DNA from 2 places in the Micromonospora sp. DT178 genome. Region 2 is predicted to be linked to the other one. Evidence: riboswitches for the same ligand, from Rfam matches in the RefSeq annotation. Region 2 holds a riboswitch; the other holds the start of a gene.

Region 1 (10,389 bases), on a different contig from region 2:
GACGGCACCCGCGCCGGTCTAGCCCGGGAACCCGGCGGCCGGGTCCGAACGACGGCCTGTGGTGTGGTGACCGCCCCCTTGCCGGTCGAGAGCCCGCAAGGCCACGGAGTGGGACGCGCTGGCCGTGCAGGTGCGCGAGCTGGCGCCCGGGAGACGCACGCCGCCGTCGCCTGACGCCGCGGGAGCGGACGGGGTCAGGCCTCGATCTCGGTGCGGTCGGTGGGCCAGCGGGTGTGGAAGGTGCCCTCGCGGTCCACGCGCTGGTAGGTGTGCGCCCCGAAGTTGTCCCGCAGCGCCTGGATCAGGGCGGCCGGCAGCCGCTGGGCGCGCAGCGCGTCGAAGTACGCCAGCGACGAGGCGAACGCGGGGACGGGCATCCCGGCCCGGGCGGCCTCGGCCACCACCCGCCGCCAGCTCGGCACGCCGTCGTTGACGGTGTCCGCGAACCACGGCGCCACCAGCAGCGTCGGCAGGTCGGGCCGCTCGTCGTACGCCTGGCGGATGCGGTCGAGGAAGCGGGCCCGGATGATGCAGCCGCCCCGCCAGATCGTCGCGGTGCCGCCCAGGTCGATGCCCCAGTCGTACTCGCGGGAGCCGGCGCGGATGTGGTCGAAGCCCTGCGCGTACGCGACGATCTTCGAGGCGAGCAGTGCGCGGCGGACGTCCTCGACGAAGGCGTCGGAGTCCTCGACCCGCCAGGTCGCGCCCGCGTCCGGGAACGCCCGGCGGGCCGCCTCGCGCTGGTCGGCGTGCCCGGAGAGCGACCGGGCGAAGGTCGCCTCGGCGATGCCGGTGATGGGGATGCCCAGGTCGAGCGCGCTCTGCACCGTCCAGCGGCCGGTGCCCTTCTGCTCGGCGCGATCCAGCACGACGTCCACGAACGCCCGCCCGGTGGCCGCGTCGGTGTGCGCCAGCACGTCCGCGGTGATCTCGATCAGGAAGGACTCCAGCTCCCCGGCGTTCCACCCGCGGAAGATCTCCGCGATCTCCGCCGGCTCCGCGCCGAGTCCGGCCCGGAGCAGGTCGTACGCCTCGGCGATGAGCTGCATGTCGGCGTACTCGATGCCGTTGTGCACCATCTTGACGAAGTGCCCGGCGCCGTCCGGCCCGATGTGCCGGCAGCACGGCACCCCGTCCACCTGGGCGGCGATCCGCTCGAAGATCGGCCCGAGCGTGCGATACGACTCCGCGGATCCGCCCGGCATGATGCTCGGGCCGCGCAGGGCGCCCTCCTCGCCACCGGAGACGCCGGTGCCGACGAAGTGCAGGCCGTGGGCCCGTAGCGCCTCCTCCCGCCGGCGGGTGTCGGCGAAGTGCGCGTTGCCGCAGTCCACGACGATGTCGCCGGCGTCGAGCAGCGGGACCAGCTCGTCGACCACGGCGTCGGTGGGCCCGCCCGCCTTGACCATCACGATGACTGCCCGGGGCCGCTCCAGCGACGCGACGAAGTCGGCCATCGACTCGGCGGGCAGGAACGTCCCCTCGTCCCCGTGCTCCGCCACGAGGCCGCGGGTGCGCTCGGGCGAGCGGTTGTGCACCGCCACGGTGAAGCCGTTGCGGGCCAGGTTGCGGGCCAGGTTCCGGCCCATCACCGCCAGCCCGGTCACGCCGATCCGTGCCGTCGCCCGCCCGGCCATCCGTCCGCCCTCCGCCGTCGACACCCGCCGGTGCGACCGTATCGCGGGCGGGGCGGCCCGGAGGTCGTGTCGGGCGGTCCGTCACCACCACGTGGCGGCCGCGCCGGGAGCACGCGGACCCGCGGCGAGACAGCGGCGGGCGGCCTCCGCGGGGCGCGACCGGCCGGCCGCGGGCCCCGCCGGTAATTCGGGTGCGCGCGAACGGTCGGGCGGTTAGCGTGTGGGCATGCGCAACTGACGCCCCACTTCCGAGCCGACCCGCCGCTGTCTCGCCGCGGGTCCGCGTGCTCCCGGGCGTCCGCATTCCGCACCTGCCGTCGAGGCGGCGGTGTTCCTCGTGGTCGATCCCGGGCAGCAGTCCCGATCCCGCCCGACCGTCGCGCGACGGTCGCCGAACGAGGCGGGCCCCGGTCACCGGACGTCGCTCCGGTGCGGGAGGGCCCGCAGACCGAGGAGGCACCGGATGCCAGCCAGGCGCAACCCGAAGAAGTCCCGCACCGTCCCCACGCCGTCCGTCGCGGACCTGACGCCCGTCAACCTCGACGAGGTGGCGGTCGCGCCGGTCGTGCCGGCACTGCCGGTCGACCGGCCCGCCGCGCCGAAGGCCGGTCCGCCGGTCTCCGGCGCCGGCCGTTCCGGCCCGCTGCGCGGCCAGAAGGCCGGGCAGGCCCGCCGGTACGCCTTCCGGCGCAGCTGACGGTGCCGGCCGGGTGGAGCGTCGTCACCGGCGACTCCACCCGGTCCGCCCGCGCTCGGCCACCCGGGCCGGGGATTCCACCCGGTCCGCCCGCGCTCGGCACTCCGGGCCGGCGATTCCACCCGGCCCGTCCGTGCTCGACCAGCCAGGCCGGCGACTCCGCCCGGTCCGTCGGCCGATCAACGGACGCCGTCAGCCGATCAACGGGCGGAAGGTGCCGAGCAGCACGCTGACGGTCAGCGCGGCCCCGGCGAGCACCGCCGCACCGGCGATCAGCAGGCCGTCGGCGGCGACGAAGCGCTGCCGCCGGGCGACGGTGCGCGGGACACCGGCGTCGAAGCCCCGGGCGTCCATCGCCACGGCCAGCCGGGTGCCCCGGCGGATCGCCCCGACGAGCAGCGCGAAGGCCGTCGACACGAACAGCCGCAGCTTCGCCAGCGGGTTGCGGCCGGCCTCGACTCCCCGGGCGCGACGGGCCATGGAGATCATCTGCCACTCCTGCCCCAACAGCGGCACGAGTCGGAACGCGGCCAACGCCCCGATGGCGAACCGGGCCGGCGCCTTCGCATTCTGGATCAGCGCGTCCGCCAGGTCGGTCGGGTCGGTGGTGGCGAAGACGATCACGCCGGGCAGCGCCACCGCGAACATGCGCAGCACCAGGCCGAGCGCGGTGAGCAGCACCTCGGAGGTGACCACCACCGGGCCGGCCTCGACCAGCACCCGGCCGGAGCGCTCGGCCGCGAAGAGCACCAGCGTCACCACCACGCCGACCGCGCCGACGAGCAGCGGCCAGGCCCGTCGCGCCAACACCCGCAGGCGGACCCCGAACAGCGGCAGCAGGGCCAGCTCGACGGCGATCGCGATGGCCGGGGCCACCGGGTCCAGGGTGGCGATCAGGATGAACGAGAACACCAGCGCCGCGGCGAGCTTGGCCACCGGGTTGCGCCGGGCCAGCAACGCCTCCGGCGCGGCGACCGGCTCGAAACTGATCACGCCCGCTCCAGGGTGTGGCGGCGGTCTGGGTGGGTGACCGGTGCGGCGGTCCGTTCGCTGGTCACGGGCGTTCCAGGGTGAGGCGGCGATCTGCCAGGGCGGCGACGAACTCCGCATCGTGGGTGACGGCGACCAGGCCGTGACCGGCGTCGCGCAGCTCGGCGAAGAGGTCCACCAGCTCCAGCCAGGTGCGCCGGTCCTGGCCGAAGGTCGGTTCGTCGCAGACGAGCAGGCGGGGGGCGGTGGCCAGGGCGGTCGCCACGCTCAGCCGCCGCGCCTCCCCGCCGGAGAGGGTGTACGGGTTGGCCGCCGCGAGCTTGGTCAACCGCAGCCGGGACAGCAGCCCGTCCACCGTGGCCCGGACCGCCGCCTCGGGCTGGCCGGTGCGGCGCGGGCCGAGCGCCAGCTCGTCGAACACGGTGTTGGTGACGAACTGGTGCTCCGGGTCCTGGAAGACCGAGCCGATCCGGTGGGCCAGTGCCGGGGCGCGCCAGCGGTGCGGGGGCGTGCGGGCGTCGCCACCGGCCAGTGCCGTCGTCGCCGTGACCCGGCCGGCCCCGGGCTTGAGCAGGCCCCCGAGCAGCAGGGCGAGGGTCGACTTGCCGGCCCCGTTGGGCCCGAGGACGGCGAGCGCCTCGCCGGCGCGTACCGCCAGGTCGACGGGGGCCAGCCGGGGCGGCAGGCCGAGCCGGTCGGCGGCGAGCAGCACGTCGCCGGCCGGCGTGGTCGCGTGGCGTGGCGGTACCGGGCGGCCGGGCACCCAGACGCCCTCGTCGGCGAGCGCGTCGCCGTGCGTGCCGAAGACGGCCTCGGGCGTGCCGTCGGCGCGGACGCCGCCGCCAGGTTCGAGCACGACCACCCGGTCGACCAGGGGCAGCGCCTCGGCGACCCGGTGCTCGACCAGGATCAGCGTGGTGTCGGCGTCCAGCGCGCCGGCCACCGCCGCCCGGATCAGCGCCGCGCCGGTCGGGTCGAGGTTGGCGGTCGGCTCGTCGAGCAGCAGCAAACCGGGGCGCAGGGCCAGCACCCCGGCCAGGGCGAGCCGCTGCTGCTCGCCGCCGGAGAGCGCGGCGGTGGGGCGGTCCCGGGGGTACGGGAAGCCGACCCGGGTGAGCGCCTCGTCGACGCGGGGCCAGATCTCCCCGGCGGGGGTGCCGCGGTTCTCCAGCCCGAACGCCACGTCGTCGCCGCTGCGGGCCATCACGAGCTGGGTCTGCGGGTCCTGGAAGACGATGCCCACCCGCTCCCGGCCCTTGCGGGGGTCGAGCCCGTTGATCTCGACGGTGCCCTCCTGCTCGCCCGAGTCCTCGGGCAGCAGCCCGGCCAGCGCGGCGAGCAGCGTGCTCTTGCCGGCCCCGGAGGGCCCCAGCAGCAGCACCCGCTCGCCGACCTCGACGCGCAGGTCGACCCCCCGCACGGCCCACGCCCGTCGCCCGGCGTGCCGCCACCCGAACCCCCGCAAGGTCACCGCCCCCACCGCAACCCCTCCCTCCCGGCCCGCCCGCGAGCGTCGATCATGAGGTTGGCGGCAGCCACGGAGATCCACATCGCCGTCAACCTCATGATCAACCTCGATCCCGGTGGGGGTGGGGGTGGGGTCAGACGGGGGTGCGGTCGCGGGCGGCGGGGAAGCGGTCCAGGGCGCCCGTGGTGGCCAGGGCGCGGGTCAGGGCCCAGCCGCCGGCGCCGGCGACGACGGTGGCGCTGACGATGGTGAGCAGGGCGTACGGGATCCGGTAGCTGCCCAGGGCGTACTCGCTGTTCCAGACGAAGAAGTCGAACAGGGCCGCGCCGAGGCCGGTCAGCGCGCCGGCGATCAGCGCGGTGGGCAGCCGGAACGAGCGGTACCGGAACGCGGCGAAGGCCAGCTCGGCGCCGAGCCCCTGGATCAGGCCCTGCACGATGGTGACGCCGCCCCACTCCGAGCCGAGCAGCGCGGAGACCGTCGCCGCCACCGCCTCGCAGAAGAGCGCCGCGCCGGGCTTGCGGATCACCAGGCCGCCGAGGACGGCCGGGACCAGCCACACGCCGTACATGATCGCCTGGCCGGCGGGGAAGAACGCGAACGCCGGGTCGACGGCCCGCCACAGCAGGCCCCAGGCCCAGAAGATGACGCCGAAGGCCACCGCGATCACGGCGGCGACGACGACGTCGACGGTACGCCACCGGGTGGCGGTGTTGTTGTCTCTCATGATTGCTCCCAGTCCCGAACGAGAACCAGGAGAAGACGCACGCCGCGCCCGGAACGTGCCGGACGTCGACGCGGCTGGAGGTCGACCGAACTCCCTGCGCTGGCATTACCCAGATCAGGTTCGAGGGTCTGCGGGCGGTGCCCGCACTCTCAGCGCTGTGCGCTCCCCTGTCGGATGTGAAGTTGTGGCCCGACGCTAACACCTTTGAAGATCATCGGGCAAAGTGATCTTTGCGCAGCTCACCAGCGCGTTCGATCGACGCCCCCGATCCCGGCCCGGTACTCTCGGGCGGCCACTGGGAATCCGGCAGAGGGACACGTACGTGACATCCGAGGCTGACCGCCGCGCGCCGGACGGGCCGCACCCCGGAGCGGTGGACGTGGCCGCCCCGGGCGTACGCGAGGAGACGCCGGCGGCGCCCCGCGGCCCGGAGCGGCAGATCGGGTCGGTGGAGGTCCTCGCCGGCCTGCTCATCCTGCTGGTCCTCTTCCGCGAGCCGCTCGCCCGCGCCCTCTCCGCGCCCCGGTTGCAGACCTGGACCACCGTCTTCGTCTCGGTCATGGTGCAGGCGGTGCCGTTCCTGGTCTTCGGGGTGCTGCTCTCCGCGGTGATCGCCGTCTTCGTGCCCCGGTCGTTCTGGGCCCGGGCGCTGCCGCGTCATCCCGCGCTCGCGGTGCCGGTGGCCAGCGCGGCCGGCGTGGTGCTGCCCGGCTGCGAGTGCGGGGCGGTGCCGATCGCCGGGTCGCTGATCCGGCGCGGGGTCACCCCGGCCGCGGCCCTGGCGTTCCTGCTCGCAGCCCCGGCGATCAACCCGATCGTGCTCACCGCCACCGCAGTGGCCTTCCCCGACGACCCGGCGATGGTCCTGGGCCGGGCCGTCGCGAGCCTGGTCGTCGCGATGGTGATGGGCTGGCTGTGGCTGCGCCTCGGCCGGGCCGACTGGATCCGGCTGCCGCGCCGGCCGGAGCTGGATGACGGCTCGCGCGGGCGGGCGTTCTGGGGGGCGGTCCGGCACGACGTCACGCACGCCGGCGGGTTCCTGGTGATCGGCGCGGCGGCCGCGGCCACGATCAACGTCGTGGTGCCGGAGCGCTGGTTGCAGACGCTCGCCGACGACCCCGTGCTCTCGGTGCTCGCGCTGGCCGCGCTCGCGGTGCTGCTCTCCCTCTGCTCCGAGGCGGACGCCTTCGTCGCCGCCTCGCTGTCGCAGTTCTCGCTGACCTCCCGACTGGTCTTCCTGGTGGTGGGGCCGATGGTTGACCTCAAGCTCATCTCGATGCAGGCCGGGGTCTTCGGCCGGCGGTTCGCGCTGCGGTTCGCCCCGACCACCTTCGCGGTGGCCGTCGCGGTGGCCGTCGGGACCGGGGCGGTGCTGCTGTGAACCGGCAGGCGCAGGCGGTCGTCCTGCTGCTGCTCGGGGGCGCGGTTGTCCGGGCCAGCCTCACCGACCTGCACCTGCGCTACGTCAAGGAAGGGCTGCGGCCCTTCCTGATCGCCGCCGGCCTGCTGCTGGTGGCCGCCGCGGTCATGACCCTCTTCTACGAGCTGCGCCCGCTCCTGCGACGCACGCCCGCCGGCCACCACGACGGCCACCACGCTCAGGGCGGCCAAGGCGGCCACGACGCTCAGGGCGACCACGACGGGCACGACGGCGATGGCGGGCACGACGGCCACGGCCACCACGAGCCCCGGGTCGGCTGGCTGCTGATCCTGCCCGTGCTGGGCCTGCTGCTGATCGCCCCGCCGGCCCTGGGCTCGTACGCGGCCGGGCAGGCCGGCACCGCCGTCACCACCCGGCAGCAGCCGTCCGACTACCCGCCGCTGCCCGACGGCGATCCCGTGCGGGTGGCCGTGCTCGACTACGCCTCCCGGGCCCTGTTCGACCGGGGCGCCTCGATCGGCGAGCGCCGGGTCCAGCTGACCGGCTTCGTCACCATCGGCCCCGACGGCCGGCCGCTGCTGGCCCGGATGGTGCTCTCCTGCTGCGCCGCCGACGGGCGGCCGGTCAAGCTGGGGCTGACCGGCGCGGCCCCCGACGGGCTCGCCGACGACACCTGGATCGAGGTGACCGGCCGCTACAGCGAGCGCATCGCCCGCGACCCGGTCAACGACGCCGAGATCCCCTACCTGGACGTGGAGTCCTGGCGGCAGGTGCCCGTCCCCCGGCAACAGTACGAGTGACCCGTGGGCCCGGCAGTCCCGGGCGGCCGGGTGCGGCGCTGGGTAGGCTCACGATCATGCGGATCGAGGCCCGGGGGTTCACGTTCGACGTCCGCGTCGGCGGACCGGAGGGCGGCACGCCCGTCCTGCTGCTGCACGGCTTCCCCCAGCACGGCGGGGAGTTCGACGACGTGGTGCCCGCGCTGCACGCCGCCGGCCTGCGCACGTACGCGCCGGACCAGCGCGGCTACTCGCCGGGCGCGCGGCCCGAGGCCGTCGAGGCGTACCGGCTGCCGGAACTGGTCGCCGACGCCGTGGGCCTACTCGACGCGCTGGGCGTCGACGCGGCGCACCTGGTGGGGCACGACTGGGGCGCGATCGTGGCCTGGGCCGTCGCGGCCCACCACCCCGAGCGGGTCCGCACGCTGACCGCGGTCTCCGTGCCGCACCCCGGCGCCATGGCGTGGGCGCTGGCCGAGGACGCGGGGCAGAAGGCGCGCTCGGCATACATGACGGTGTTCCGCAAGCCGGGCACGGCGGAGAAGGCGCTGCTGGCGCTGAACGCGACCGGGCTGCGCCGGATGCTGCACGGGGTCGGCGACGACGCGCGGGTGGCCGCGTACGCGGACCCGATGCGCGAGCCGGGCGCGCTGACCGCCGCCCTGAACTGGTACCGCGCGATGTCCCGCCGGGACCTGGCCGCCACCGGGCCGGTGACGGTGCCGACCACGTTCGTGTGGAGCGGTCGCGACATCGCGATCGGCCGGACCGCCGCCGAGGCGTGCGCCGAGCACGTGACCGGGGACTACCGCTTCGTCGAGCTGCCCCGGGTGAGCCACTGGATCCCCGACGAGGCGCCCGCACCGCTGGCCGAGGCGATCCTGGCCCGGGTGCACGACCCGGTCTGACCTTCCCCGCGACGCCGGCCGGCGGACGCCGGCCCACCCCTGACGGAGGTACGACATGGACCGAGCAGACACGACGGTGAAGGCCGAGGACTTCCTGGCCGTGGTAACCGACACGATGAACCGGGTGGCCGAGAGCCAGCGCGAGGCGGTGGGGCGGGCCGCCGACCTGATCGCCGAGGCGGTACGCGCCGACGGCGTGGTGCACGCGTTCGGCACCGGCCACTCCGAGGCGCTGGCCATGGAGATCGCCGGGCGGGCCGGCGGGCTGGTCCCCACGAACCGGATCGCCCTGCGGGACCTGGTGCTCCGCGGCGGGGCCCCGGCGGACGTGCTCGGGCCGCTGCTGGAGCGCGACCCGGCGGTGGCGCACCGCCTCTACGAGCTGGCCCCGGTCGGCCCCCGGGACGTCTTCGTGCTCGCCTCCAACTCGGGCGTGAACGGCGCGATGGTGGAGTTCGCGTCGCTGGTCAGGGAGAAGGGCCACGGGCTGGTCGCGATCACCTCGGCGCAGCACTCCGGGCAGATGACCTCGCGCCACCCGTCGGGGCGCAAGCTCGCCGACTTCGCCGACGTGGTGCTCGACAACGGCGCCCCGTACGGCGACGCGACGCTGCCGCTGCCCGGCGGCGGCGCGGTCGGCGCGGTCTCGTCGATCACCGCGGCGTTGCTGGCGCAGCAGATCACGATCGAGGTGGTGGCCCGGCTGCTGGCGGCGGGGGAGCGGCCCCCGGTCTACCTGTCGGCCAACATCGCCGGGGGCGACGAGCACAACAACGCCCTGGAGGCCCGGTACGCAGGCCGGATCCGGCGCGGCTCCTGACCGGACGGGACCGGCGCTCCGGGCAGCGACGTGAGTCGGTTTCGCGCGTCGGCCGGTGGGGCATCAGCGATGCTGCCGCCGGCCGCCCCCGCCGGCAGTACCGTCTGACCGGAGGTAGCGCGTGTCCAAGGAAACCGAGAAGCAGCGCTGGCAGCGCAACTTCGCCGACCTGCTCCAGGAGCTTCGGGTCGCCCAGACCGGCGTGCAGATCCTCTTCGCCTTCCTGCTCACCCTGCCGTTCAGCAACGGCTTCACCCGTACGAGTGGCTTCCAGAAGGACGTCTACATCGTCGCGTTGCTGTCGGCAGCCGCGGCCACCGCGATGATCATTTCTCCGGTGGCGTTCCACCGCGCGCTGTTCCGGCAGGGCCGCAAGCCGGAGCTGGTCCGGTTCGCGCACCGGATGGCCAGTGGTGGGCTCGCCTTCATGCTGATCTCGATGGTCAGCGCGGTGCTGCTGATCACCGACTTCGTGCTGGACCGGAGCATCGCCCTGGTGCTCAGCGGCCTCATCGGCCTCTGGTTCCTCACCTTCTGGGTGTTCCTGCCGTTCTCCCGGCGCAACTGGGGCGACGACGACGCCGACGACGACGAGAACGAGCCGCGGTCCCTCAGCGACTGACCGGGGTCGACGAAGCTCGATATTTACCGATCGCTACCCCTGGGTAACACCCGGGGGTAGCGTGCTGTTCGTCGAGCACGTTGACGCATCCGGACCGAGGTTCGAGGGGGCCGCCGTGACCACGACAGAGAACAGCCGACCCGCGCCCGACGGATCAGGCGCCGACCGGTCGACGCCGGCCACCGCCGACGACCCGCCGGCGGCCGGCGCGGCCGGGCCCCTGCCGAGGGAGGCCGGTCAGGTCTCCGAGAAGGAGGCCCGACAGGTCGCCGAGGCGGCCCGGGAGTCCTCCTGGGACCGTCCCAGCTTCGGCAAGGAACTCTTCCTCGGCCGGTTCCGGCTCGACCTGATCGACCCCTG
Region 2 (10,389 bases):
ACTCGAACCGCGCCTTGGACAGCGCGTCGTCCCACGCCTGCGCGCCCGGGTGCCCCTTGGCCAGGTCGGCCGCGTGCGCCGCGATCTTGTACGCGATCACGCCGGCCTTCACGTCGTCGCGGTCCGGCAGCCCCAGGTGCTCCTTCGGGGTCACGTAGCAGAGCATCGCGGTGCCGAACATGCCGATCATCGCCGCGCCGATCGCCGACGTGATGTGGTCGTACGCGGGGGCGATGTCGGTGGTCAGCGGGCCGAGGGTGTAGAACGGCGCCTCGTGGCACCACTCCTGCTGGAGGTCCACGTTCTCCTTGATCTTGTGCATCGGCACGTGCCCGGGGCCCTCGATCATCACCTGCACGTCGTACTCCCAGGCGAGGCTCGTCAGCTCACCGAGGGTGCGCAGTTCGGCGAACTGCGCGGCGTCGTTGGCGTCCGCGATCGAGCCGGGGCGCAGCCCGTCGCCGAGCGAGAACGTCACGTCGTAGCGGGCCAGGATCTCGCACAGCTCGGCGAAGTTCGTGTAGAGGAAGTTCTCCTCGTGGTGCGCCAGGCACCAGGCCGCCATGATCGAGCCGCCCCGCGACACGATCCCTGTCACCCGGTCCACCGCCAGCGGCACGTACGGCAGCAGCACTCCCGCGTGCACCGTCATGTAGTCGACGCCCTGCTCGGCCTGCTCGACGACGGTCTCCCGGAACACCTCCCAGCTCAGCTTGACCGGGTCGCCGCCGACCTTCTCCAGCGCCTGGTAGATCGGCACGGTGCCGATCGGCACCGGCGAGTTCCGCACGATCGCCTCGCGCGTCTCGTGGATCCGCTTCCCCGTCGACAGGTCCATCACCGTGTCCGCGCCCCACCGGGTCGCCCAGGTCAGCTTCTCCACCTCCTCCGCCACCGACGAGGTGACCGCCGAGGTGCCGATGTTCGCGTTCACCTTGACCAGGAACGCCTTGCCGATGATCGCCGGCTCGCACTCGGGGTGGTTGACGTTGAGCGGCAGCACGGCCCGCCCGGCGGCGATCTCGTCCCGGACGAACTCCGGCGCCGTCCCCTCCCGGACCGCCACGAACTCCATCTCCGGCGTCACCACGCCCGCCCGGGCGTACGCGAGCTGGGTGGGGCGGCGACCGCCGGTCCCGGCGAGCGGGGTGCCCGCGCCCCGCACCGGTGCGACGTCGCCGCGCTCGGCGATCCACCCTCCGCGCAGCGGCGGCAGCCCGACCTCCGGATCGGAGCCGGGGCCGGAGGTGTCGTAGAGACGCAGCGGCGGGTTGTCTCCGGTCAGTTCCACCTCGGCGAACGGCACCCGCACGTCCGGCCGGGACCCCTTCACGTACACCTTGCGACGTGCCTGCATGACAGCCTCCCTGGTGATCAAGCGGACCAGCCGAAGTGGTCCAGCGGGCCGCGTCCCGCGCCCAGCTCCCAGTCCCGCGCGCCGGTCAGCGCGCGGAGGACGTACTCCTTGGCGGCGGCGACCGCCGTCGGCACCGGGTCGCCGAGCGCCAGCCGGACGGCGATCGCCGCCGAGAACGAGCACCCGGTGCCGTGGTTGTGCCGGGTGTCGACCCGCGGCGCGCGGAGCAGGGTGGTGACGCCGCCGGCGTGCAGCACGTCGACCGCCTCGCCGTCGGCGTCCACGTCACCGCCGGTCACCACCACGTGCGCCGGGCCGCCGGCCGCCAGCGCCTCGGCGGCGGCCACCATCTCCTCGACCGTGGTCACCGGGCGTCCGGTGATGGCCGCGGCCTCCGCGCAGTTCGGCGTCGCCACCTGCGCGTACGGCAGCAGCCGCTCCACGGCGGCGACCACGCCCAGCCGGTGCCCGCTGGTGGCGACGAGCACCGGGTCGACGACGAGGTGCGGCAGCCGGCCGTCCTTCGCGGCGCCCGCAACCGCGTCGGCGACCGCCGGGGTGCCGAGCACACCCGTCTTGACGGCGCGGACGGTGAAGTCGGCGAGCACGCTGTCGAGCTGCTCGGTGACCGTGCGCGGCGGCAGCGGCAGCACGGCGTCGACGCCCCTCGTGTTCTGCGCGGTGACCGCGGTGAGCACGCTGGTGCCGTACGCGCCGAGGGCCGCGAAGACCTTCAGGTCGGCCTGGATGCCGGCGCCCGCGCCGGAGTCGGAGCCGGCGATGGTGAGGACGGTCGTCGGGGTCATCGTTCCTCTTCCGTGGTGGCGGACGGGAGCTCGGGCCGGGCCTGCGCGGTGGCGGTTGCCGTGCGGGCGGCTGTCGTGAGGGCGGCTGCTGCCGCCACAGGGTCGTCGGCACGCATGACGGCACCCAGCACCGCCACCCCCACGGCTCCCGCCTCGACGCAGGCGGTCACCTGGTCCGGGCTCTGCACCCCGCCGAGCGCCAGGATCGGCACGGGGCTGGCCGCGATCAGCGCGCCGAGCCCGTCCGGGCGCAGGGGTGGGCCGTGGCCGGGCTTGGTGCTGGTCGGGTAGACGGGAGAGAGGGTGGCGTAGTCCTCCGTGGTCAGTCGCGCCAGCTCCGCCCGGTCGTGGCAGGATCGGCCGACCAGGCCGAGGCGCGGCGGCGGGTACGGCCCCGCCGACGGCAGGTGCACGGCGTCGCCGCCGAGCGGGTCGGGGCCGGCGACGACCAGGGCGCCGCCCGCCTCGGCGAGGATCGCGCGCAGCTCGACGGCGAGGGCGGCGCGCTCGGCCCGGGGCAGGTCCTTCTCCCGCAGCACCACCCACCGCACTCCCCCGGCGACCGCGCCCGCCACGACGTCGACCAACGACCGCCGCGCCTGCCACCGGTCCGTCAACAGCACGACGCCGGCCGGCCCGCCCGAGATCTTGGCGGGAAACGGCCCCTCCAGGGGCCCTTCCGTACCAAGATCCGCAGCCGACACCAAAGCCGAAGCGGCGAGAGCGGGACCGGGGCTGGCGGTCACAGGTCCGGCCGTCCCTCGTCCGGGGTGGAGGCGAGCGCGTGGAAGCGGCGGGCGATCCGGCCGGCCCCGTACGCGAGCCGGCCTGCCTCGACCGCGTACCGCATCGCGGTGGCCATCGCCACCGGGTCGGCGGCGCGGGTGACCGCGCTGGCGAGCAGCACCGCGTCGCAGCCCAGCTCCATGGCCAGCGCGGCGTCCGAGGCGGTGCCGATGCCGGCGTCCAGGATCACCGGCACGTCGACGCCCTGCCGGATCAGCCGGATGTGGTGCGGGTTCGACACGCCCAGCCCGGAGCCGATCGGCGCGCCCGCCGGCATCACCGCGGCGCAGCCGACGTCTGCCAGCCGGCGTGCCAGGATCGGGTCGTCCGACGTGTACGGCAACACCACGAACCCGTCGTCGACGAGTTCCTCGGCGGCGCGCAGCAGCTCCACCCCGTCGGGCAGCAGCGTGCGCTCGTCGCCGATCACCTCCAGCTTCACCCAGTCGGTGCCGAACGCCTCCCGGGCCAGGTGCGCCACCTTCACCGCCTCGCCGGCGGTGTAGCAGCCGGCGGTGTTCGGCAGCAGCCGCACGCCGCAGCGGTCCAGCAGGTCCAGCAGCCCGCCGGCGGTACCGGGGGCGGTGTCGACCCGGCGCAGCGCCAGGGTGACCAGTTCGGTGCCGGAGGCGCGGATCGCGTCCTCCAGCACCCGCAGGTTGGCCGCGCCGCCGGTGCCGAGGATCAGCCGGGACCTGAAGCTCACGCCACCCAGGTCGAAGCTCACCCCCGTCACCCGCCCTGCGCGGCGCTGAGCACCTCGACGCGGTCGCCGTCGCGCAGCACGGTCGCCGGCCAGCCCGTACGCGGCACCACCTCCCCGTTGACCGCGACGGCGAGGCCGCGCTGCTGGTCGGTGACCGCGCGGACCAGGTCCGCCACGGTCGAGCCGCCGGGCAGGCTGCGCCCGGCGCCGTTCACCGTCAGTTCCACGTGTGCTCCTTCTCGGGTGCGGACGGGTCGTGCCCGAGCCGGGCGACGGCGGCCGGGACGGCGGAGGTCGCCGGGCCTGCGGGGGTGGCCGGGTCGGTGGCGGGTCCAACGGTCGGCGGCGTCGCGAACCGGGCCGGGGTGAAGGGGGCGAGCAGGGGGTCCGTCGCACCCGTGACGACCAGCTCGGCGATCAGGTCGGCGGTGACCGGGGTGAGCACGATGCCGTGCCGGTGGTGCCCGGTGGCGGCGAGCACGCCGGGCCGGCCCGCCAGCGGGCCGAGGATCGGGGCGTTGTCGGGGGTGCCGGGGCGCAGGCCGGCGAGGGTCTCGACCAGGTCGTACTCGGCCAGCTCGGGCAGCAGGTCGACGGCGGCGCGCAGCAGGCGCAGCACCGCCCCGGCGGACACGTCGGTGTCGGAGCGCTCCTCGACGGTCGCGCCCACCACCACCTCCCCGTCGTCGCGGGGCACGAGGTAGACGTGCTCGCCGTCGGCGTACCCCCGGATGACGTGCCGGAAGCCCGGCGCGCCGCCGCCCGGCGCGCGGAGCCGGACCACCTGCCCCTTCACCGGCCGCACCGGCAGCCCGGTCAGGGCCGCGGCGCCGCAGCCGGCCGCGACCACCGTGACGTGGGCGTCCACGTCGGACAGGGAGCGCACGGCGACGGGGACCAGCGTGGCGCCGGCCCGCTCGGCGGCCACGCGCAGCGCCGGCACCAGCCGGCGCGGGTCGACCTGGTGGTCGGTGGCGGCGAGCGCCCCGCCGCGCACCCGGGGGGCCAGCGCCGGCTCGCGGTCCCGCAGCGCCGACGGGCGCAGCGGCGTCACCGGCAGCCCGATCCCCTGCTGGTACGCCCACAGCCGGCGCGCCTCGGCCAGGTCGTCGGCGGTGAGCCCGACCATCAGCGTGCCCTCGCTCCGGTAGCCGACGTCCAGGCCGGTGGCGGCGGTCAACTCGGCGGCGAAGGCCGGCCAGCGGGCGGCGGAGGCGGTCAGCAGCCCGGTCAGCTCGTGCTCGCCGAAGTACGCCTCGGCGACCGGGGCGAGCATGCCGGCGGCGACGTGGGACGCGCCGGATCCGGGGGCGGGGTCGTGCACGACGACGCGCAGTCCGCGCTGCGCGCAGCGCCAGGCGATCGCCAGCCCGACCGGTCCCGCCCCCACCACGGCGACGTCCGGTCGGTTCAGCACCCCAGCGCTCCCAGCAGCTCCGTCGTCGCCCGGGCCGGATCCGCCGCTCCGGAGAGGGCTCCCACCACCGCCACCCCGTACGCCCCGGCGGCCAGCAGCGCGGGCACCCTCGCGGCGGTCACCCCGCCGATCGCGACGACCGGCACGTCCACGGCGTCGGCGACGGCGCGTACCCCGGCCGGACCGATCGGCGACGGCAACCCCGTCTTGGTGTGGGTGGCGTGGCAGGGGCCCACGCCCAGGTAGCTGGCCCCGGCGGCGACCGCCTCGGCGGCCGTCCCCGGCTCCCGGGCGGTCGCGCCGAGCACGGCGGTCGCGCCGAGCACCCGGCGGGCGGCCCCGACCGGCAGGTCGTCGGCGCCGACGTGCCCGCCGGCGGCGCCCACGGCCAGCGCCACGTGCAGCCGGTCGTTGACCAGGCAGGTGGCGTCGTACCGGGCGCAGAGCGCGACCGCCCGGCGGGCCAGGTCGTACGCCTCCCGGTCCGTGGCGTCGTCGGTCACCCGGACCTGCACGACCAGTTCCGCGCGGGCCACCGGGAGGGCGGCCCGCAGCACGGTGAGCGGATCCCGCCCGGGTCGGGTGTCGGTGATGAGATGCAGTCGCCCAAGGGACGGCACGGCAACACTCCTCCCTGCGCCGGCATTACCCGGATCAGGTTCGACGGTCGGGGGCTCACAGCCCCCCTCTCAGCCCGGTGTACCGGGCTCCCGTGGGTCACTTGCGGGTGTCACCGTACGACGGATCGCCGGATCCGCCAAGGTCGAGCTACGGATTTCACACCGACAGCCCGAACCCGAGGGACGGGGCGGCGCGTGACCGTACCGTCACGCGATGCTGTCCGGATGCCCTCCGCCGTCCGGGTGCCGCCCCGCCTCGCCTTCCTGCCGTTCCGGGCCAGCACCGCCATCGCCGAAGGGCTGCTGACCTGGACGATGCTGCGCGGGCCGTCCTGGCAGCGGCTCCTCCCCGACGTCCACGTGCACCGTGACGGCTACCGGCCGGACGACCACCGGATGTGGTGCGATGCGGTCGCACTGTCGCTGCCGGTCGGCGGGGCGATCGCCGGCCGCAGCGCCGCGTACCTGTGGGTGTCGACCTGCTCAGCCGGAACGCGCCGGTCACCGTGCTGCTGCCACGCGCCGCGCGGATGCGCGCCCACCCCCGTCTTCGGGTGCACCGGTCGGTGGTGCCGGATTCCGATCGCACGCGCCTCGGCGGGCTGCCCGTCACCACTCCCCTGCGCACCGCCTTCGACCTGGGCCGCCGGGCTCCCCGGGACGATGCCCTGGTCGCCGTCGACGCGCTGCTGCACCGCCGGGCGGTGAAACTCGCCGCGTTGCGCGCGTACGCCGACGCGCGGTCCGGCTGGCCCGGCCTGCCCCTGCTTCGGGAGGTCCTGGCGCTGGCGGAGCCGCTGGCCGAGTCTCCGATGGAGACCCGCCTCCGGCTGCTCCTGCTCGACGCGGGGTTGCCACCAGCGGTCGCCCAGCACGACGTTCGCAAGGCCGACGGGCGGTTCGTCGGCCGGGTGGACCTGGCCTGGCCCGCCCTGCGCGTCGCGGTCGAGTACGACGGCGACCACCACCGGGAACGCGCCCACTTCCGCCAGGACGTCGCCCGGCTGAACGCCCTGCGCGCGGCCGGCTGGATCGTCCTGCGCTTCACCGCCGACGACGTGCTCCGGCACCCCACTCGCACCGTCGCCCTGGTGCACCAGGCCCTCCGCGAACGCCACCCCTCCACCTGACCCGACCACCGCCCTCGGTGGACGACCCCGCCGAAACACCACCCACCACCACCTCGCCGGCCTCGGTGGAACGCTGCGGGTGTTTCAGGTACTGGATGACACCCGTGCCGTTCCACCCAGCCACGCGCGCGGCGGCACCCGCCATTGCACCGCGGCGTAGGGGTGCACCGTGCAACTCGACCGTCAGTGGAACATGGCGGGTGTTTCCGGGGACGCGTGACACTCGTGCCGTTCCACCGAGCCACCGCTGGGTGTGGGTGGCGGGATGGCCCGGGGGCGGTGGGTGCCGCGCGGCACTTGCGTCGCGTTGGTGTGCCCCGATGGCGGCGGTGACGTGGTGGCAGCGCATCGCCCCCGGTGCCGCAGTGCTGCGGTGCCGGGGGCGGTGTCGACGTGGCTCAGAGGGCGGCGCGCAGGGCTTCCAGGTCCTCGTCGGCGGGTTGCCAGGTGCCCGCCGCCGCGTTGGCGCGTACCTGCTCGGGCGTGGTGGCGCCGGCGATCACCGAGGTCACCGCGGGCTGGGCGGCCAGCCCGCCGATCGCCACCTGGAGCATCGACAGCCCCCGCTCGGCGGCATACGCCTCGATCGCCTCGATGGTGTCCCAGTCGGCGGCGGCGAGTCGCTGGGCGTACCGGCCGCCACCGGCGAGGCGGCTGCCGGCCGGCGGGGCCTCGTTGCGCTTGTACTTGCCGGTGAGCAGCCCGTTGGCCAGCGGGAAGAACGGCAGCAGCCCGAGGCCGAAGCGCTCGCACGCCGGCACCACCTCGGCCTCGACGCCGCGCTCCAGCAGGCTGTAGTGGTTCTGCGCGCTGATGAACCGGGACCGGCCGTTCGACGAGGCCACCCAGTCCGCGTCGGCGATCTGCCAGCCGGCGAAGTTGGAGTTGCCCAGGTAGCGGACCTTGCCGGCCCGGACGAGGTCGTCGAGCGCGGCGAGCGTCTCGTCGATCGGGGTGCCCGGGTCGGGCTCGTGCATCTGGTAGAGGTCGATGTGGTCGGTGCCGAGCCGGCGCAGCGACGCCTCCACCGCCCGGGCGATGTAGCGACGGGCACCCCGGGCGCCGAAGTCGGGGCCGTTCAGGCCGTTCATGTCCATGCCGAACTTGGTGGCCACCACGACGTCGTCGCGCCGGCCCTTGAGCGCCTGGCCCAGCAGTTCCTCGGAGCCGCCCTGCGGCTCCCCGTAGATGTCGGCGGTGTCGAAGAAGTTGATCCCGGCGTCGAGCGCGGCGTCGACCACCGCGCGGGTGCCGTCGAGGTCGAGCTTGCGGCCGAAGTTGTTGCAGCCGATGCCGACCACGGACACCACGAGCCCGGAGTCGCCCAACCGGCGGTAGGTCATCTCAGTCACGAGATCCACCCTATGCCGGCCGCCGGGCGCACGCTGCGGACCGCGAAGCCCACCACACGCACGGACCGCGAAGCCGAACCAGGCCCCGCGGGCCGCAAGGCCCAGGCACGACCCACGCACCCGCGGACCACGAGGCCCACGCAGGAACCACGCGCACCGACGGCGAAGCCGTCCGGCGTACGTCGTGGACCGTCAGTCGAGCACGTCGGCGACGAGCCGGCGGGCGGCGGCGAGCGTGCCGGCCAGCTCGTCCGGCGTGTGCCCGACCGCGCCGAGCAGCGCCTGCGCCCGCCGGGCGAAGTCGGGCGGCGCGCCGGGCAGCCGTCCCGCAGCGGCGATCATGCCCTTCTCGTTGACCAGCCACCGCCCCGCCCGGGCATGCAGCACCTGGGCGAGTACCCCGATCGCCCGGAACAGGCAGCCGGCCACGTATCCGCCGTCGCCGGCCACGGCGGCCTTGGCCGCACCGTCGACCAGGAACCGGGCCTCCCACCCGCCGGCGGTCAGGGCGTCGGCCAGGGCCGGCGGGTACGCGCGGGTCTCCTCCCGCAGCGCGGTCAGCTCACCGGTCGGGTCGCCGAGCACGCGGCAGAGCGCCACCTCACCCGCATAGGCGGACGAGTAGAAACCGAGCGGGTGCCCGGCCTGCACGCCGATCTCGTACCGGCCGACCCGGCAGTCGGCCCAGGTCCGGTGCACCCGGTCGAGGTCACGGTAGATCCAGTCGACCGCCGCCCCGCCGACGCGCAGCCATCCGCCGCCGTCGACCCACGGCCCCCAGCCGCCGGGCGGGGTCAGCTCGACCTCCTCGTCGGCGACGGTCGCGGCGACGGCGCGCAGGCCCGGCACGTCCAGTTCGCCCCGGTAGTAGAGGCCGAGGTCCCAGTCGGAGTCGGGCCGGTGCTCGCCCCGGGCCCGGCTGCCGCCGAGGGCGACGGCGACGACCCCGCCGACCGCGCAGAGGCGGTCGGCCAGGTCGGCGGGGATCACGCCACGTCCCAGACCGGTTCCGGGGTCTCCACCACCTCGTTGTCGCCCCGGAAGAGCACGAACCGGTCGAAGGAGCGGGTGAACCAGCGGTCGTGGGTCACCGCCACCACGGTCCCCTCGAACGCCGTCAGCCCGGCCTCCAGCGCCTCCGCCGAGGCCAGGTCGAGGTTGTCGGTGGGCTCGTCGAGCAGCAGCAGCGTCGCGCCGGACAGCTCCAGCAGCAGCACCAGGAAACGCGCCTGCTGACCGCCGGAGAGGGTGCCGAAGCGTTGGTCGCCCTGCCCCGCCAGCTCGTACCGGCTCAGCGCCGCCATCGCGGCGTGCCGGTCCATGCCGGTCCGGTGCTCGTCGCCCCGCCAGAGGATCTCGACGAGGGTCTTCGTCATCAGTTCCGGCCGGTCGTGGGTCTGCGAGAAGTGTCCGGGGCGTACGCGGGCGCCGAGCCGGGCCACCCCGTCGTGCACCACCGGCGCGAGCGCGGCGGCGCCGTCGACCGGGCCGTTCGCCGGGTCGGGGTCGGTGCCGCCCCGGGCGAGCAGCCGCAGGAAGTGCGACTTGCCCGTCCCGTTGGCGCCGAGCACCGCGACCCGGTCGCCGTACCAGATCTCCAGGTCGAAGGGGAAGGTCAGGCCGTCGAGCTCCAGCTGCTCGCAGATCACCGCGCGCTTGCCGGTCCGCCCGCCGGTGAGCTGCATCCGGATGTCCTGGTCCTTCGGCGGTACGGGCGGCGGCCCGGCCTCCTCGAACTTGCGCAACCGGGTCTGCGCGGCCTGGTAGCGCGACGCCATCCCGTCGTTGTACGCGGCCTTCTGCTTGTACATCAGCATCAGCTCGCGCAGCTTCTGGTGCTCCTCGTCCCACCGCTTGCGCAGCTCGTCGAGGCGGGCGTGCCGGGCCACCCTGGCCTCGTGCCAGCTCGCGAAGCCACCCGGGTGCACCCAGGCGCTGCCGCCCTCCACGGCGACCACCCGGTCGGCGGTGTGGGCGAGCAACTCCCGGTCGTGCGAGACGTAGAGCACCGACTTGGTCGACTCGCGCAGCCGCCCTTCCAGCCAGCGCTTGCCGGGCACGTCGAGGAAGTTGTCCGGCTCGTCGAGGAGCAGCACCTCGTCGGGGCCGCGCAGCAGCAGTTCGAGGGCGAAGCGCTTCTGCTGACCGCCGGAGAGGGTCCGGACGGGCCGTTCCCGGGCGCTCTCCCAGGGCAAACCGAGCACGATGGTGGCGA

The links. A riboswitch is a leader RNA that binds a small molecule or an ion and turns the genes downstream of it on or off. The one in region 2 is predicted to bind thiamine pyrophosphate.
Region 1: linked by a shared signal. The riboswitch ahead of ACLQ22_RS29200 (ECF transporter S component) and the one ahead of thiE (thiamine phosphate synthase) in region 2 are both predicted to bind thiamine pyrophosphate.

Annotation. Positions count from the first base shown of each region.
Region 1 covers NZ_JBNCKV010000022.1:80,110-90,498, forward strand. The annotation lists gene ACLQ22_RS29175 (thioredoxin reductase) at 1-2, shown strand, start outside; gene gndA (NADP-dependent phosphogluconate dehydrogenase) at 195-1,637, opposite strand; gene ACLQ22_RS29185 (hypothetical protein) at 2,101-2,334, shown strand; gene ACLQ22_RS29190 (energy-coupling factor transporter transmembrane component T family protein) at 2,527-3,327, opposite strand; gene ACLQ22_RS29195 (ABC transporter ATP-binding protein) at 3,389-4,804, opposite strand; gene ACLQ22_RS29200 (ECF transporter S component) at 4,926-5,519, opposite strand; TPP riboswitch at 5,593-5,698, opposite strand; gene ACLQ22_RS29205 (permease) at 5,959-6,900, shown strand; gene ACLQ22_RS29210 (TIGR03943 family putative permease subunit) at 6,897-7,700, shown strand; gene ACLQ22_RS29215 (alpha/beta fold hydrolase) at 7,757-8,587, shown strand; gene ACLQ22_RS29220 (sugar isomerase domain-containing protein) at 8,643-9,407, shown strand; gene ACLQ22_RS29225 (DUF6328 family protein) at 9,529-10,029, shown strand; gene ACLQ22_RS29230 (acyl-CoA dehydrogenase family protein) at 10,145-10,389, shown strand, end outside.
Region 2 covers NZ_JBNCKV010000002.1:380,614-391,002, reverse strand. The annotation lists gene thiC (phosphomethylpyrimidine synthase ThiC) at 1-1,357, opposite strand, end outside; gene thiD (bifunctional hydroxymethylpyrimidine kinase/phosphomethylpyrimidine kinase) at 1,375-2,163, opposite strand; gene ACLQ22_RS05655 (thiamine phosphate synthase) at 2,160-2,810, opposite strand; gene ACLQ22_RS05650 (thiazole synthase) at 2,906-3,685, opposite strand; gene thiS (sulfur carrier protein ThiS) at 3,682-3,882, opposite strand; gene thiO (glycine oxidase ThiO) at 3,873-5,072, opposite strand; gene thiE (thiamine phosphate synthase) at 5,066-5,692, opposite strand; TPP riboswitch at 5,687-5,795, opposite strand; gene ACLQ22_RS05630 (endonuclease domain-containing protein) at 6,160-6,822, shown strand; gene ACLQ22_RS05625 (aldo/keto reductase) at 7,221-8,183, opposite strand; gene ACLQ22_RS05620 (nucleotidyltransferase domain-containing protein) at 8,367-9,164, opposite strand; gene ACLQ22_RS05615 (ABC-F family ATP-binding cassette domain-containing protein) at 9,161-10,389, opposite strand, start outside.